DNA from 2 places in the Streptomyces sp. NPDC059142 genome. Region 2 is predicted to be linked to the other one. Evidence: riboswitches for the same ligand, from Rfam matches in the RefSeq annotation. Region 2 holds a riboswitch; the other holds the start of a gene.
What was found. A riboswitch is a leader RNA that binds a small molecule or an ion and turns the genes downstream of it on or off. The one in region 2 is predicted to bind cobalamin.

Region 1 (7,511 bases), on a different contig from region 2:
CGAGCGATGACGCCTCGTCGTACGAGTCGGCGGGCGAGAGACCGCGCAGATGCCGGGCGGTCGCGGTGATCTGGCCGATCACCGGGCGGTACTCGTCGAAGGACGCCCGCGCGTCCTGGTGGACGTACTGGACGACGCGTAGCGCCTGGTGTCCTCTCCGCTCCACCTCTCCCGCCAGGACGACGCCGTCGCGTTCGACGCTCCCGGCGCCGACCGGTGTGAGGCCGGCCATGGCGCGCCCCAGCGTGGTCTTGCCCGCGCCCGACACACCGCTGACGACGGTACGGCTCTTCGGCGGGAAGGTGAGGCTGGTCGGGGTGAGCCGGGGGCGGGAGGGATCGACCCCGACGACGGCCAGGGAACGCGTGAGGACGGATGAGGGTACCGGGCGGCCGGGCGCCGTGGACGGGCGTGTCGTGGGTGAGGGGGCCACGGTCTTCTCGGCCCCCCGTGGGAACCGTTCGCTCGCGCCCCGGCGGACGACCCGTCCTCGCTCCAGCACGGCCGTCTCGTCGGCGAGCGCGTCCGCCACACGCGGGTCGTGGGTGATCAGCAGGAGTGCCGTACCACTGTTGAGCAGGTGGCGCAGGCGGCGGGTGAGCAGTGCGGTCGTCTCCTCGTCGAGACCGCTCGTGGGCTCGTCGAGGACGAGCAGCCGCGGGCGGGTCACCAGCGCGGTGGCCAGTGCCATGCGCTGCTGTTGTCCGCCCGACAGTTGATGAGGGTGGCGGCGTAGGAGCGGGCCGTCCTCCGGGAGTCCGGCGACACGCAGAGCATGCTGGACGTCCCGCGCGATGCCGGCGCGTCGTTGCCCCCGCCGTGTCCGACCGGGTGGCGTGCGCCGGGGATGGTTCAGCGCGGCGAGTTCCCGCAGCACCGCGCCGACGCGTCGGGTCGGGTCGAGTACGGAGGCGGGGTCCTGCGGAAGGTGGGCCACGGTTCCGGCGCGTGTGGCGCGCAGTTCGCCCGGTGGCAGGGCGAGGAGGTCGACGCCGTGCAGGAGCACGGTGCCGGTGAGGGTGATGCCGGGGTGTGCGAGGGCGAGGGCGGCCAGTCCCAGGGTGGTCTTGCCGCTCCCCGAGGGGCCGACGAGTGCCAGAGTACGGCCGGGCTGGAGATCGAGGTCCACCTGGTCCAGGAGCACCTCTCCCGCGAGGGTGCGGGCGGTGAGTCCACGACACGTCAGCACAGCGGGGGGACGGGTACGACGGTCTGCTGCCGGCTGCGGTCCGGCGGCCGCGGTCGGCGGCGGAATCGGTGGGGTTGGCCCCTGCTCGGGTGCGGGGGTGCGGTCGGACCGGCTCAGGAGGCGGTCCGTGGTGAGGTTTCCGCCGACTGCCAGCGCCGTCAGGAGCGCGGCCGGGACCAGGACGGCGAGCGGCTGGAGGAAGAGCGCGTCGGCGTTGCGGTCGACGAGGACGGCCCAGTCGGATGCGTCCGCGGGCAGACCGAGGCCGAGGAAGTTGGCGGAGGCCAGCAGCGAGAGGACCAGCCCGCTCCGGTTGCCCGCGTCGGTGATCAGAGGCCGGCTCACCCGCCTGAGCACATAGCGTCCGTGGATGTGGTGCCAGGGTGCGCCTTGCAGCCGCATGGCCTCCACGGCCGTACGGCAGCCCGGCGCCAGGGCTGCGGTCCGTACCAGGCGGGTGACGGCGGGAATCTGGACGAGGGCCGCGATTGCCACCAGAGTGGTGGCGTCCTGGTGGCCGGAAGCCGCCAGCGTCATCACCAGGAGGAGAGCGGGGAAAGCGAGCAGTACGTCCAGGCCGCGCATGACCGTTTCGTCGGCCCAGCGACGGTGGGTCCCGGCCGTGAAGAGGCCGAGCGGCAGGCCCACCGCGCAGGCGGTGAGGAGGGCCGCCAGGGTCATGGCCAGCACGGATCGTCCCCCGTCGAGGACGAGGGCGAACACGTCCCGGCCGAGGACATCGGTGCCCAGCAGGTGGCCTTCTCCGGCCGTTAGCAGTGGGGCCGCGTCCGGAGCGGTGGAGCCCGCGACAAAGGGACCGATGACGGCGAGAACGACGGGCAGTCCCAGCAGCACAAGGGCGAGCGAGTCCAGGCAGCGCGAGCCGATACTGCGTCGCGGTGCGGCCGGCGGGCGGGTGGTCACGCGCGTTCCTCCCGCTGGGGGGTCAGCCGGGCGACGGTCAGGTCGGCGAGAAGGTTCACGACCAGAGCCGTCGCGGCGAAGAGCAGGGCGTATCCCTGAACCGCCGGTATGTCGCGGTTCTGCACCGACTCGACGAAGCCCGTACCCAGTCCGCGGACGGTGAACAGCGACTCCACCACGACGGTGCCGCCGAGCAGTCCGTCCACGCAGCGCGCGAGTTGCTGCACCGACGGGGCGAGACACCCCGGCAGCACATGGCGGAGCACGATGGTGCGTTCGTGCAGGCCGAGAAGCCGCAGATGGCGGACGACGGGGCTGGTCATCCGGGTGGCGACACCGATGCGGACCTGCCGGGTCAGGTCGCAGAGCTGCCGTGCGACCAGGACGGCGACCGGCAGGACGAGGACCGTGGGGGCGGAGAGCACCTCGGTGCCGCCGAGGCCCGCGGCGGTGGCGGGCAGTAGCCCGAGTCCCGCGCTGAGCCAGGCCGTGAGGAGCAGGCCGAGCACGAACTCCGGTACGGAGTGCAGCGCGAGTACGCAGGCGTTGAGTGTCCGGTCGGCGAAGGATCCCTCGCGCAGCCCCGTCAGGACACCCAGAGCGAGGGCGAGGGGGATGAGCAGTGCCAGTGCCACGGCGGTCAGGACGGCCGTCGCGGCGAAACGGTCGCCGATCTCCTGGGTGACGGGGACGCCGGTGACGAGCGACTGCCCCAGGCGCATGTGGCACAGGTCGATGACCCAGTGGAGGAAGCGCGTGGTGACCGGCTCGTCGAGTCCCAGTTCGGTACGGGCCAGACGCTGCTGCTCGGGCGTGCCCTGCTCGCCGAGGACGGCGTCGACGGTGTCGCCCGGCAGGAGCGAGGTCAGGGCGAAGACCGCGACCAGGACCACTGCGCCCTGCGCGACGGCCGTGGCGGTCCTGATCAGCGCGTAGCGTGTCATCCCCGACGGCCGCCACGTCCGCGCCGGGCGGGGTGCTCCCTCGTACGTGGGCGTCATGCGACACGGTCCGTCGGACGTGTCGCACGGGGCGGGCCGTCAGGAAATGCGGACACGGTCGAAGCGCGCCCAGTCGCAGGAGTTGGGCGGCGCGGCCCGAAGCCCGGTGAGAGTGCCGCTGTGGCCGATGTTCCAGTCGCTGAAGGCCCACACGAGCTGGCCGCTGCGGTCCCTGGCGCGATGTTGCGCCCTGGCGAGAAGGTCGAGGCGCGTCTTCTCGTCGCGGGTGGCGGACGCCTGGGTGAGAAGCCTGTCGAAGGCCGGGTCGTCGTATCCGGTGAGGTTGTTGGGTGCGTCGGCGCGCAGCCGGGAGCGCAGGTGCGTGGTGACGGGCAGGGTGGCGGTACGGCTGTGAGCGGCGACGCCCTTGGTCTTGATCTCGCCGAAATACGTGGCGGCCGAGCGAACGTGCGGGGTGACCTTGAAACCGATGTCCTTCAGTTGGCCGGCGATGAGTGAGGATGCGTTGCCCCAGGTCGGGTCGGCATCGCTGGTCTCCAGGGCGATCGTCAGGCCGTTCGCGCCCGCTTCCTCGACCAGCGCGCGGGCCCGGTCGACGTCACGTTCCCGCGCGGGCAGGCCGGCTGGGTATCCGCGCAGTCCCTGCCCGAAGAGGTCGTTGCCCGCGGTGCCGTGTCCGGCGAGGGCGACTTCGACGAGCCGGTCCCGGTCGAGCCCGAGGGTGAACGCCCGGACGAGGCGTGGGTCGTCGAAGGGAGCCCGGTTGAGCCGGAGCAGGACGGCCTGCATGGTGCTCAGCCTCGTCCGCAGGACGCGCAGCCCGTCGCGGCCGGCCAGCCGCGTCGCCGAGGCCGCTGACAGATCGTGGGCGTAGTGCACCTGTCCGGACAACAGGGCGTTGAGCCGCGCCTGTTCGTCGTTGACCGGTACGAACTCCAGTTCCTCGATGTCCGGCCCGCCGTCCCAGTGGTCCGACCACGCGGTGAACAGGGTGCTGCCGCCCGGACGGAAGGAGCGGTAGCGGAAGGGACCCGAGCCGATGGGCCTGTCGAAGTCCTTGGTGTCCTTCGGGACGATCTCGGTGCCGGCAGCGCCAAGCGCCGCCGGGAACTCGAAGTCGGCCGCGGTGAGGACAAGGGTGAGGTCTCGGCCGGACGCCCGGCTCGCGCTGAAATCGACGCCGGCGAAGAGCTGTTGGGCCGATGCTCCGGTCGCCGGGTCGGCTATACGCCGATAGTTCCACAGAACGTCGGCCGCGGTGACGCGCCTGCCGTCGTGGAACCGGGCGTCCCGCAGACGTACGCGCCAGCGGCTGCCGGAGCTGTCGCTCTCCCAGCTCTCGGCGAGCCTCGCCTGGACCGACATGTCGTCCTTGTACGTCAGGACGCTGTCGTACAACGCCTTGGCGCGGGCCTGGTCGATGAAGAGCGGAGCTGTGTGCGGGTCCAGGGTCTCCTGCGACCCGCCCGCGCTGAAGGCGGCGCGCAGCCTGCGTCCCTGGGAGGAGCCGGGGGCGTTGCCGGGGGAGCAGCCCGCCAGAGCCGCTCCGGCGGCGAGCGCACCGGCCCCGGTCAGGAGCCGGCGGCGCGCAAGGGGAAACGTCATGGTGTGCCGAGCCTTCCACTGGGTTCCGGACACCGGAACAAGCAGAAAGACGCCCCGGTCGGCCGCCAGTTCGCGACGCGCATCACAGACCTCTTCCTGGGGAGTCCACGCCCCGGACAGTTGGTGAAGCGACGGGCCAGTCTCCTGGCTGCCGGATCGCCGCTCGCCCCGCCTTCCGGCCGGTGGGCCGTGGCATAGGGGGTCGCTCCCCGGTCACAGTGGCGGGACCGCGCCGGACTCGCACCGGCTTCCTGGTTCCCGTCGCTCAGGTGTACGCCGCGCATTATGCCTGACCATCGTGTCGGCCCGGAGTGCCCCATCCCGTATCGATCCTGATTACCCGTATATCGGAGTGGCTCTTACCCGGGCTGGCTTTTGGTGCTCGCCGCGATGACGGGGCGCGTAGGGCCTTCGCGGGCCCTGGGGGCGGGTGACCGCTTCCCGCACCCTCGGAGCCCTGCCCCTCCTCCGCAGGGCTCCGTTTCATCGAGGCCATGTGGAAAGTCGTGAACTGGCGGTACGTCGCCAAGCGTCAAGCGTCCGCCAAGGAGCGCGCCCACAGCCTCCTGCTCGGGCCCTGACGGTACAGAGCGTGTACAGATGTTCTGCTCGTGATCGTCTTCTCGCCCTTCACCAGCAGCGGGCGGGCACATCCAAGGGACCCCGGGATGCCACTGCGGCGCAGATGGGCCCAGCCGGGCAGGCGGGTGAGCAGGTCCGCCTCCCGCAGGGTGCGCTCCGGCGGAGAACCGCACGGCAGGACCAGCACCACGTCCGGCGGTGCTGACCACCTTCCGGCGTGATGCCCGCCGGGCTCGTCTCCGTGCCCCGGCGCGCTTCGCCGCGCCCCGTACGGACGCATCCGGAAACCCCTGACCAGCGGCGAAGGCGACAGGCGGTCTCGGAGGCTAGATTTACTAGGACGTCCAACTATATAGTCGCGGTGAAGGCCCGCGGTGCAGGGAAGCCGGTGTGATTCCGGCGCGGTCCCGCCACTGTGACCGGGGAGTACGCCGTCGAGCAGGACGCCACTGACGAGCTGGATGTCGGGAAGGCGGACGGCGCGCGCTGATCCGGGAGTCAGGATACCGGCCGTGGGATGTTCCGTGTTGTCCACGAGGATGGAGCTGACACGCATGGCACCGGTGTGTACCCACAACCCTGGTGAACCCGCCCTCTGACGGGACTCCGGCCATACGCGATCTCGCGCCCCCGGTATCCGTACGCCACCCGCGTGCGTGTGCGGTGACGGCGTGTGCCATCCCCGGATCCCTCCTGACGAGAGCAGGCAGTCATGGTCCGCGAGCACGAACGCGCCTCCGCGCGCGAGTTGACCCACTTCGTCGGCGGCAAACACACCCGGGGCACCTCGGGGTCCTACGGCGAGGTGTACGACCCCAACACCGGCGAGGTCCAGGCCCTGGTGCCCCTCGCGAACCGCACCGAGGCGGAGGCGGTCATCGCCGATTCCGCCAACGCGCAACCAGAGTGGGGCGAGTGGAACCCGCAGCGCCGCGCCCGGGTCCTGATGCGATTCCTCCAGCTCGTCGAGCAGGAGAAGGACGGACTGGCCCGGCTGCTGTCCGCCGAGCACGGAAAGACCATCGCGGACGCACACGGCGACATCCAACGCGGCCTGGAGGTAGTCGAGTTCGCCGCAGGTATCCCACATCTCCTCAAGGGTGAGTTCACCGACAACGCCGGCACCGGCATCGACGTCCACTCCCTGCGCTCCCCGCTCGGAGTGGTCGCGGGAATCACGCCGTTCAACTTCCCCGCGATGATCCCTCTGTGGAAGGCCGCCCCCGCCCTGGCCTGCGGCAACGCCTTCATCCTCAAGCCCTCCGAGCGGGATCCGTCCGTCCCGCTGCGGCTCGCCGAACTGTTCCTGGAGGCAGGGCTGCCGCCCGGTGTCCTCAACGTCGTCAACGGCGCCCGCGAGACCGTCGACACCCTTCTCGAAGACCCTCGCGTGGCAGCGCTCGGTTTCGTCGGCTCCACCCCGGTCGCCGCGCACGTCTATGCCACCGCGGCGGCTCACGGCAAGCGCGCCCAGTGCTTCGGTGGCGCCAAGAACCACATGATCGTGATGCCGGACGCCGACCTCGACCAGGCAGTGGACGCCCTGATCGGCGCGGGGTACGGATCGGCGGGCGAGCGGTGCATGGCGATCTCCGTCGCCGTCCCGGTCGGTGAGGACACCGCGGACGCGCTCGTGGCCCGGCTGAAGGAGCGCATCGGTTCGCTGCGGATCGGCCGCAGCGACGACCCCGGGGCCGACTTCGGTCCACTGGTCGGCCAGGACGCCGTCGACCGGGTCCGCTCGTATGTCGACCTCGGGGTCGAGGAGGGTGCGGAACTCGTCGTGGACGGAAGGGACTTCGTCCTGCCCGGTCATGAGAACGGCTTCTTCGCCGGCGCGTCGCTCTTCGACCGGGTCACCCCGGCCATGCGTATCTACCAGGAGGAGATCTTCGGCCCGGTCCTCACGGTCGTCCGGGCGGCGGACTACGAGGAGGCCCTGCGCCTGCCCAGCGAGCACCTCTACGGCAACGGTGTCGCGATCTTCACCCGGGACGGTGACACCGCACGCGACTTCACCCGGCGCGTGAACACCGGCATGGTCGGTGTCAACGTGCCCATCCCCGTGCCCGTCGCCTACCACACCTTCGGCGGCTGGAAGCGCTCCGGATTCGGCGACCTCAACCAGCACGGGCCGGACGCCATCCGCTTCTACACCCGGACGAAGACCGTCACCTCGCGCTGGCCCGCCGGCCTGCGGGAAGGCGCGAGCTTCACGATCCCCACGATGGGGTGAGCGACATGACCAG
Region 2 (7,511 bases):
TTGAACGTGCCGCCGTTGTCCTCGGCGATGGAGCCGCCGGCGTCGTACACGAAGGACATGGCCGCGTACCAGTCGCGCGAGGGCTGGTACCAGGCGCTGAACTTGTCGCCGTTCTTCGCCTGGATCTTGTCGAGCCCGGCGGTCAGTTCGGCGTAGGTCTTCGGTACGGCGGAGACCCCGGCCTCCTTGGCGACGTCCTTGCGCCAGTTGGCGACCCGGCCGCCGGCGTAGTACGGCACGCCGTAGGTCTTGCCGTTGTACGTCACCGACGACTTGAGCCCGTCGAGCCAGGCGTCCGAGTTGTCGAACTTCGCGGGGTCCAGCTCGGCGAAGGCGCCCTTCACCGTGTAGCCGAGCATCTCCGTGTTGCCCATCTCGACCACGTCGGGGGCCTTGTCGGTGGCGAGCACGGCGTCGAGCTTGGCGTTCTTGTCGGGCCAGCCGTAGTACTCGTGCTTGATCTTGATGCCCGGGTGCTTCTCGACCAGGGCGTCGTCAGCGGCCTTGACCAGCTCCGGCCAGTTGTTCTGGGCGTCCACCGTCAGCCAGACGGTGAGTTCCTTCGCCGAATCTCCCCCGGACGCACCGCCCTTCGAATCGTCGGATCCACACGCCGCGAGGCCGATCACCATGCCTGCGACGCCGACCGCCGCGATGAGCTTGCGCTTCACGCCACCCTCCTCAGGGACACTGCAACCCCCCTGGCCCCTTTAATGGTTTAGACCATTAGGCCAGTAGGGAGTGAGCTTGGCCTAGACCTTTAGGGGTGTCAAGGGTGTATAAGAAGGGCAGTCGTGTCCGTTATCGGACCGACACCTGAGAGAGGGCGACGACCCGTGGCCGGACCGTGCCACCATGTGAGCCGCGACAGACGGAGGAGCCGGTGACGGCAGCAGCGCAGGAGTCGGGAAGGCAGGCCATGGCCACGGACGGGGTCGGTACGGAGACCGAGGGCGGACCCGCCACCCGTACGGCGCGCGTGCCCAAGTACTACCGCTTGAAGCGGCACTTGCTCGACATGACGGAGACGCTGCCGCCCGGAACGCCCGTACCGCCGGAGCGCACCCTGGCCGCCGAGTTCGACACCTCGCGGACGACCGTGCGCCAGGCCCTCCAGGAACTCGTCGTCGAGGGCCGGCTCGAACGCATCCAGGGCAAGGGCACCTTCGTCGCCAAGCCCAAGGTCTCCCAGGCCCTCCAGCTCACCTCGTACACCGAGGACATGCGCGCCCAGGGGCTCGAACCGACCTCGCAGCTCCTCGACATCGGCTACGTCACCGCCGACGACACCCTCGCCGGGCTCCTCGACATCACCGCGGGCGGGCGCGTGCTGCGGATCGAGCGGCTGCGGCTGGCGAGCGGTGAGCCGATGGCCATCGAGACCACGCACCTCTCGGCGAAGCGCTTTCCCGCGCTGCGCCGCTCTCTCGTCAAGTACACGTCCCTCTATACGGCGTTGGCGGAGGTGTACGACGTGCATCTCGCCGAGGCCGAGGAGACCATCGAGACCTCGCTGGCCAACCCGCGCGAGGCCGGGCTGCTCGGTACGGACGTGGGGCTGCCGATGCTGATGCTCTCGCGCCACTCGCTGGACGCGGCCGGTGAACCGGTGGAGTGGGTACGGTCCGTCTACCGCGGCGACCGCTACAAGTTCGTGGCACGCCTCCAGCGCCCGCGCCCCTGACGTCCGGCACGGGAATTCCCCTCAGGCATACATAAACCCACCGCCCGCGGGCAGTTAACGTACCGGGATATGGGCTGGTGGTGGCGTGTCCCGGGATGGTCCCCTAGATTTCCTGCGCATTACGCGTGACGCATGACGCATCAGGCGGTACGCAGGTGACCAGTGAGGGGACGACTCGCCATGCCAGAGCCCGCGCCGAACGACACCCCGTCGACGGACACCCGGCCGAAGGCCCCAGGGGGCCTCAGCCCGAGATCCATCGCCGTCTGGACCCTGGTCGCGCTGGTGGGCGCGGCGGGCTGGGGGGTGCTCGCCCTCTCCCGGGGCGAGGAGGTCTCGGCGGCGTGGATGCTGGCCGCCGCCCTCGGCTCGTACGCGATCGCCTACCGCTTCTACTCGCGCTTCATCGCCAACCGCGTCCTCAAGGTCGACAAGACCCGGGCCACCCCGGCGGAACGGCTGGACAACGGGGTCGACTTCCACCCCACCGACCGGCGCGTGCTGTTCGGCCACCACTTCGCGGCCATCGCGGGCGCGGGGCCCCTGGTCGGTCCCGTGCTCGCCGCGCAGATGGGGTATCTGCCCGGCACGATCTGGATCGTCGCGGGCGTGATCTTCGCCGGCGCCGTCCAGGACATGGTGACGCTGTTCTTCTCCACCCGCCGCGACGGCCGTTCCCTCGGCCAGATCGCCCGGGACGAGATCGGCCCCTTCGGCGGCGCCGCCGCGCTCATCGCCGTCTTCATGATCATGATCATTCTGCTGGCCGTGCTGGCGCTGGTCATCGTCAACGCCCTGGCGCACTCGCCGTGGGGCGTCTTCTCCATCGCCATGACCATCCCGATCGCCCTCTTCATGGGCGTGTACCTGCGGATCCTGCGCCCCGGCCGGGTCACCGAGGTCTCGCTCATCGGGGTGGCGCTGCTGCTGCTCGCCATCGTGGCGGGCGGCTGGGTCGCGGAGTCCTCGCTCGCCGACACCTTCACGCTGGAGGCCGGGACGCTGGTCATCTGGATGATCGCGTACGGCTTCCTCGCCTCCGTGCTCCCGGTGTGGATGCTGCTGGCACCGCGCGACTACCTGTCGACGTTCATGAAGGTCGGCACGATCGTGCTGCTGGCGCTGGGCGTGGCGATCGCGCTGCCGACGATGAAGATGGACGCGGTCACCGAGTTCGCGAGCCGCGGTGACGGACCGGTCTTCGCCGGGTCCATGTTCCCGTTCGTCTTCATCACCATCGCGTGCGGCGCGCTCTCGGGCTTCCACTCCCTGATCTCCTCGGGCACGACGCCGAAGATGGTCCAGAAGGAGACCCAGATCCGGATGATCGGTTACGGCGCGATGCTGACCGAGTCGTTCGTCGCGATCATGGCGCTGATCGCCGCCTGCATCATCGACCCGGGTCTGTACTTCGCGGTCAACTCCCCCGCCGGGGTCATCGGCGGTACGGTCGAGTCCGCCTCGCAGGCGGTCGCGAACCTGGGCTTCACCATCTCGCCCGACCAGCTCGCCCAGGCGGCGAAGGACGTCGAGGAGACGAGTCTGCTCTCGCGGACCGGCGGGGCGCCGACCTTCGCCCTCGGCATGGCGGAGATCTTCTCGTCGGTCGTCGGCGGCACCGCCATGAAGGCGTTCTGGTACCACTTCGCGATCATGTTCGAGGCGCTGTTCATCCTCACCACGGTGGACGCGGGGACGCGTGTCGGCCGCTTCATGCTCCAGGACATGCTCGGCAACGTGTACAAGCCGATGCGCCAGGTGAGCTGGAAGCCCGGCGTCTGGTTCGCCAGCGCGGTCGTGGTCGGCGGCTGGGGCTACTTCCTCTGGGTCGGTGTCCACGACCCGCTGGGCGGCATCAACCAGCTCTTCCCGCTCTTCGGCATCGCCAACCAGCTCCTGGCGGCCGTGGCGCTCGCCGTCTGCACCACGCTGCTGGTCAAGTCCGGCCGTCTGAAGTGGGCCTGGGTGACGGCCGTGCCGCTCGCCTGGGACGCCGCCGTCACCCTCACCGCGAGCTGGCAGAAGATCTTCTCCGGCGACCCGAGGGTGGGCTTCTTCACCCAGCGCGACGTGTACCAGTCGGCCATCGACCGGGGCGAGGTGCTGGCCCCCGCCAAGACCATGGACGACATGCACACCGTCGTCACCAACTCCACGGTGGACGGGGTCCTCTCGGCCATCTTCGCGGTCCTCATCCTGGTGGTCATCGCGGACGCGGGACGGGTCTGCTTCAAGGCGATCCGCGACCCGGAGAGCGCCCGGCTGACGGAGGTCCCGTACACCGAGTCCAGGATCGTCGCCCCCGCCGGCATGATCCCGACCAAGGAGGAGAAGGCCGAGCTGGCCGCCGCCGAGGCCACCAGGGAGCGGGAGACCGTCCCGGCGGGAACGGGCCCGGCGTGACCGGGCTACGGAACGGCCCCCGAACCCCGACCGGAAGCGGGGCCGGAAGTCGCCCGCGCGACACGGCGGAGCGGCTGCGGCACGTGGCGCGGCGGATCCGCTGGTACGTGCGGGAGTTCACCGGCGAGTCGGCGTACGAGCGCTACGTGGCCCACGCGCGGGCCCACGCGGGCGCGGGCGGCCCGGCGGGGGAGATCATGACCCGCCGCGCGTTCGAACGCAGCCGCACGGACGCCCGCGAGGCCGATCCGCGCGAGGGGTTCCGCTGCTGCTGAGCCCTCACCGGGCAGGCTGCCCGCACCGGGCAGCCTGGCCGCACTGCGCGGACCTCGGGCCGCCGGACCTCTCCCACGGGTCCGGCGGCCCGTTCGTCGTCAGCTCAGCGCACCCAGTCCTTGAGCTGCCCGGTCTCCAGCGTGATCCCGACCGGTTCGGAGCCACAGCTCCGGGCGGGACCGCATACGGATACGTGTCAGCCACTGCACGATGCGTCCGTGGTCCCCGTCCGGCACGACCCTGCTCCTGATCTTCCCGTCGATGAGTCCAGCCGGATACTCGTGATGGTGCGGGCCGTTATCGCGGTGGCCTCGTCGAACTCTTCGGGATGGATCTGGGATTCGTAGTCGATGACCGTCATGGGGATACCTCCGCCTTGTCCTCATGACGATAGCGGAGGGGTCCGACAATCACGGGGCGAAGCGACCCACGACACAACATCTGGGGGGTGACGCAGCGCGCGCCCCCCAGATGTATGCTCGACCTCGCTGTCGACGCAGGGGAATCCGGTGTGAATCCGGAACTGTCCCGCAACGGTGTACTGTGGCGCGCTTTGTCGTGCCCGCCAGTCCGAACACCTGCCGGCAGTGCGTCCGGCTCGACCGATCCGGGCGCCCAGACGTCCGGGCCTCGCGGTTGGGCCGGTGGACGCGGCGCGGTGTGCCTCCCCTCAAGGGCAGGGGTGCGTCCGCGTGCGCGGACCCGTGCCTCCTCGTGGCCCAGAGCCGAGCGAGGGAGAGCACCACGTGACCATCGCGCCAGCGGATCCGGTTTCAGTTGTCTCGGCGGCGGTTGCGGAGGCGGGGGCCGGGAACGGAGCGGCGACCGCAGCCGGGCAGTCCGACGCCCCCGGCACCGCGCTGCTGCGGACCCTGACCGAGCTGACCGCCGATCTGCCCGACGCCGACCCGGGCAGGATCGCCGCCGCCGCGCTGCGCGGCCGCAACGCCCGCTCGGACGAGGCCGAGCTGCGCGAGCTGGCCACGGAGGCGGCGGCCGGACAGATCTCCGACGATCCGGCCTACTCCCGTCTCGCCGCCCGGCTGCTCACCCGTACGATCGCCGACGAGGCGGCCTCCCAGGGCGCCGTGTCGTTCTCCGCGTCCGTCGCCGTCGGCCACCGCGAGGGCCTGATCGCGGACCGTACGGCCGCCTTCGTCACCCGCCACGCCGAGCGCCTCGACGCGCTGATCGATCCGGCGGCGGACGACCGCTTCGGCTACTTCGGGCTGCGGACGCTCTACAGCCGCTATCTGCTCCGGCACCCGCTCACCCGCCAGGTGATCGAGACGCCCCAGCACTTCATGCTGCGCGTCGCCGCCGGGCTCGCCGAGGACGAGAGCGCGCACGCGCTCGACGAGGTCGCCGCGCTCTACCGGCTGATGAGCCGGCTGGACTACCTCCCCTCCTCCCCCACCCTCTTCAACTCCGGCACCCGTCACCCGCAGATGTCGTCCTGCTACCTGCTGGACTCGCCGCTGGACGAGCTGGACTCGATCTACGACCGCTACCACCAGGTCGCGCGGCTCTCGAAGCACGCGGGCGGCATCGGCCTGTCGTACTCCCGTATCCGCTCGCGCGGTTCACTGATCCGGGGGACGAACGGCCACTCCAACGGCATCGTCCCGTTCCTGCGGACCCTCGACTCCTCCGTCGCCGCCGTCAACCAGGGCGGCCGGCGCAAGGGCGCCGCCTGTGTCTACCTGGAGACCTGGCACGCGGATCTGGAGGAGTTCCTCGAACTGCGTGACAACACGGGCGAGGAGGCGCGCCGTACCCACAATCTCAATCTGGCGCACTGGATCCCCGACGAGTTCATGCGCCGGGTCGAGGCGGACGGCGAATGGTCGCTGTTCTCGCCCGTGGACGTACCGGACCTGGTCGACCTGTGGGGCGACGCGTTCGACGCCGCGTACCGCAAGGCGGAGGCCGACGGTCTCGCCCGCAGGACGATCAAGGCGCGTGAGCTGTACGGCCGGATGATGCGCACCCTCGCGCAGACCGGCAACGGCTGGATGACCTTCAAGGACGCGTCGAACCGTACGGCGAACCAGACGGCCGAGCCCGGCCACACCGTCCACTCCTCCAACCTCTGCACGGAGATCCTGGAGGTCACGGACGACGGCGAGACGGCCGTCTGCAACCTCGGCTCGGTCAACCTGGGCTCGTTCGTGGACGCGGCCACCGGCGAGATCGACTGGGAGCGGCTGGACGAGACCGTCCGTACCGCCGTCACCTTCCTCGACCGGGTCGTCGACATCAACTTCTACCCGACCGAGCAGGCGGGCCGCTCCAACGCCAAGTGGCGCCCGGTGGGCCTGGGCGCAATGGGGCTCCAGGACGTCTTCTTCAAGAAGCGGCTGCCCTTCGACTCCCCCGAGGCCGCCGCGCTCTCCACCCGGATCGCCGAGCGGATCATGCTCGCCGCCTACGAGGCGTCCTGCGACCTCGCCGAGCGCAGCGGCCCGCTGCCCGCCTGGTCGAAGACGCGCGCCGCGCGCGGGGTGCTCCACCCCGACCACTACGACGTGGAGCTGCACTGGCCCGAGCGCTGGGCTGCGCTGCGCGCCCGGGTCGCCAGGACCGGTATGCGCAACTCCCTTCTCCTGGCCATCGCCCCGACGGCGACCATCGCGTCGATCGCGGGCGTGTACGAGTGCATCGAGCCGCAGGTCTCGAACCTCTTCAAGCGCGAGACGCTCTCCGGGGAGTTCCTCCAGGTCAACTCCTACCTGGTGGAGGAGTTGAAGCGGCTCGGCGTCTGGGACGCGCAGACGCGCGAGGCGCTGCGCGAGTCCAGCGGCTCGGTGGCGGGCTTCACCTGGATCCCGGCCGAGGTGCGCGAGCTGTTCCGTACGGCGTGGGAGATCCCGCAGCGCGGACTGATCGACATGGCGGCGGCGCGTACGCCGTTCCTGGACCAGAGCCAGTCGCTGAACCTCTTCCTGGAGACGCCGACCATCGGGAAGCTCAGCTCGATGTACGCGTACGCCTGGAAGAAGGGGCTGAAGACCACGTACTACCTGCGCTCGCGCCCGGCGACCCGGATCGCGCGCGCGGCCGGCGGGCCCTCGGCGCCGAGCCCCGCGTCCGCTCCCGCCGCCACCCCCATCCCCGTACAGACGACGCCGGCCGACGAGGCGATCGC

Region 1: linked by a shared signal. The riboswitch ahead of ACFXPK_RS04355 (ABC transporter substrate-binding protein) and the one ahead of ACFXPK_RS18730 (ribonucleoside-diphosphate reductase subunit alpha) in region 2 are both predicted to bind cobalamin.

Annotation. Positions count from the first base shown of each region.
Region 1 is NZ_JBHZDA010000006.1:35,160-42,670, reverse strand. It holds gene ACFXPK_RS04365 (ATP-binding cassette domain-containing protein) at 1-2,113, opposite strand, end outside; gene ACFXPK_RS04360 (ABC transporter permease) at 2,110-3,057, opposite strand; gene ACFXPK_RS04355 (ABC transporter substrate-binding protein) at 3,154-4,680, opposite strand; cobalamin riboswitch at 4,797-4,977, opposite strand; cobalamin riboswitch at 5,605-5,792, shown strand; gene ACFXPK_RS04350 (CoA-acylating methylmalonate-semialdehyde dehydrogenase) at 5,975-7,498, shown strand; gene ACFXPK_RS04345 (acyl-CoA dehydrogenase family protein) at 7,504-7,511, shown strand, end outside.
Region 2 is NZ_JBHZDA010000048.1:738-8,248, forward strand. It holds gene ACFXPK_RS18710 (extracellular solute-binding protein) at 1-671, opposite strand, end outside; gene ACFXPK_RS18715 (GntR family transcriptional regulator) at 920-1,684, shown strand; gene ACFXPK_RS18720 (carbon starvation CstA family protein) at 1,865-4,087, shown strand; gene ACFXPK_RS18725 (YbdD/YjiX family protein) at 4,162-4,362, shown strand; cobalamin riboswitch at 4,822-4,964, shown strand; gene ACFXPK_RS18730 (ribonucleoside-diphosphate reductase subunit alpha) at 5,110-7,511, shown strand, end outside.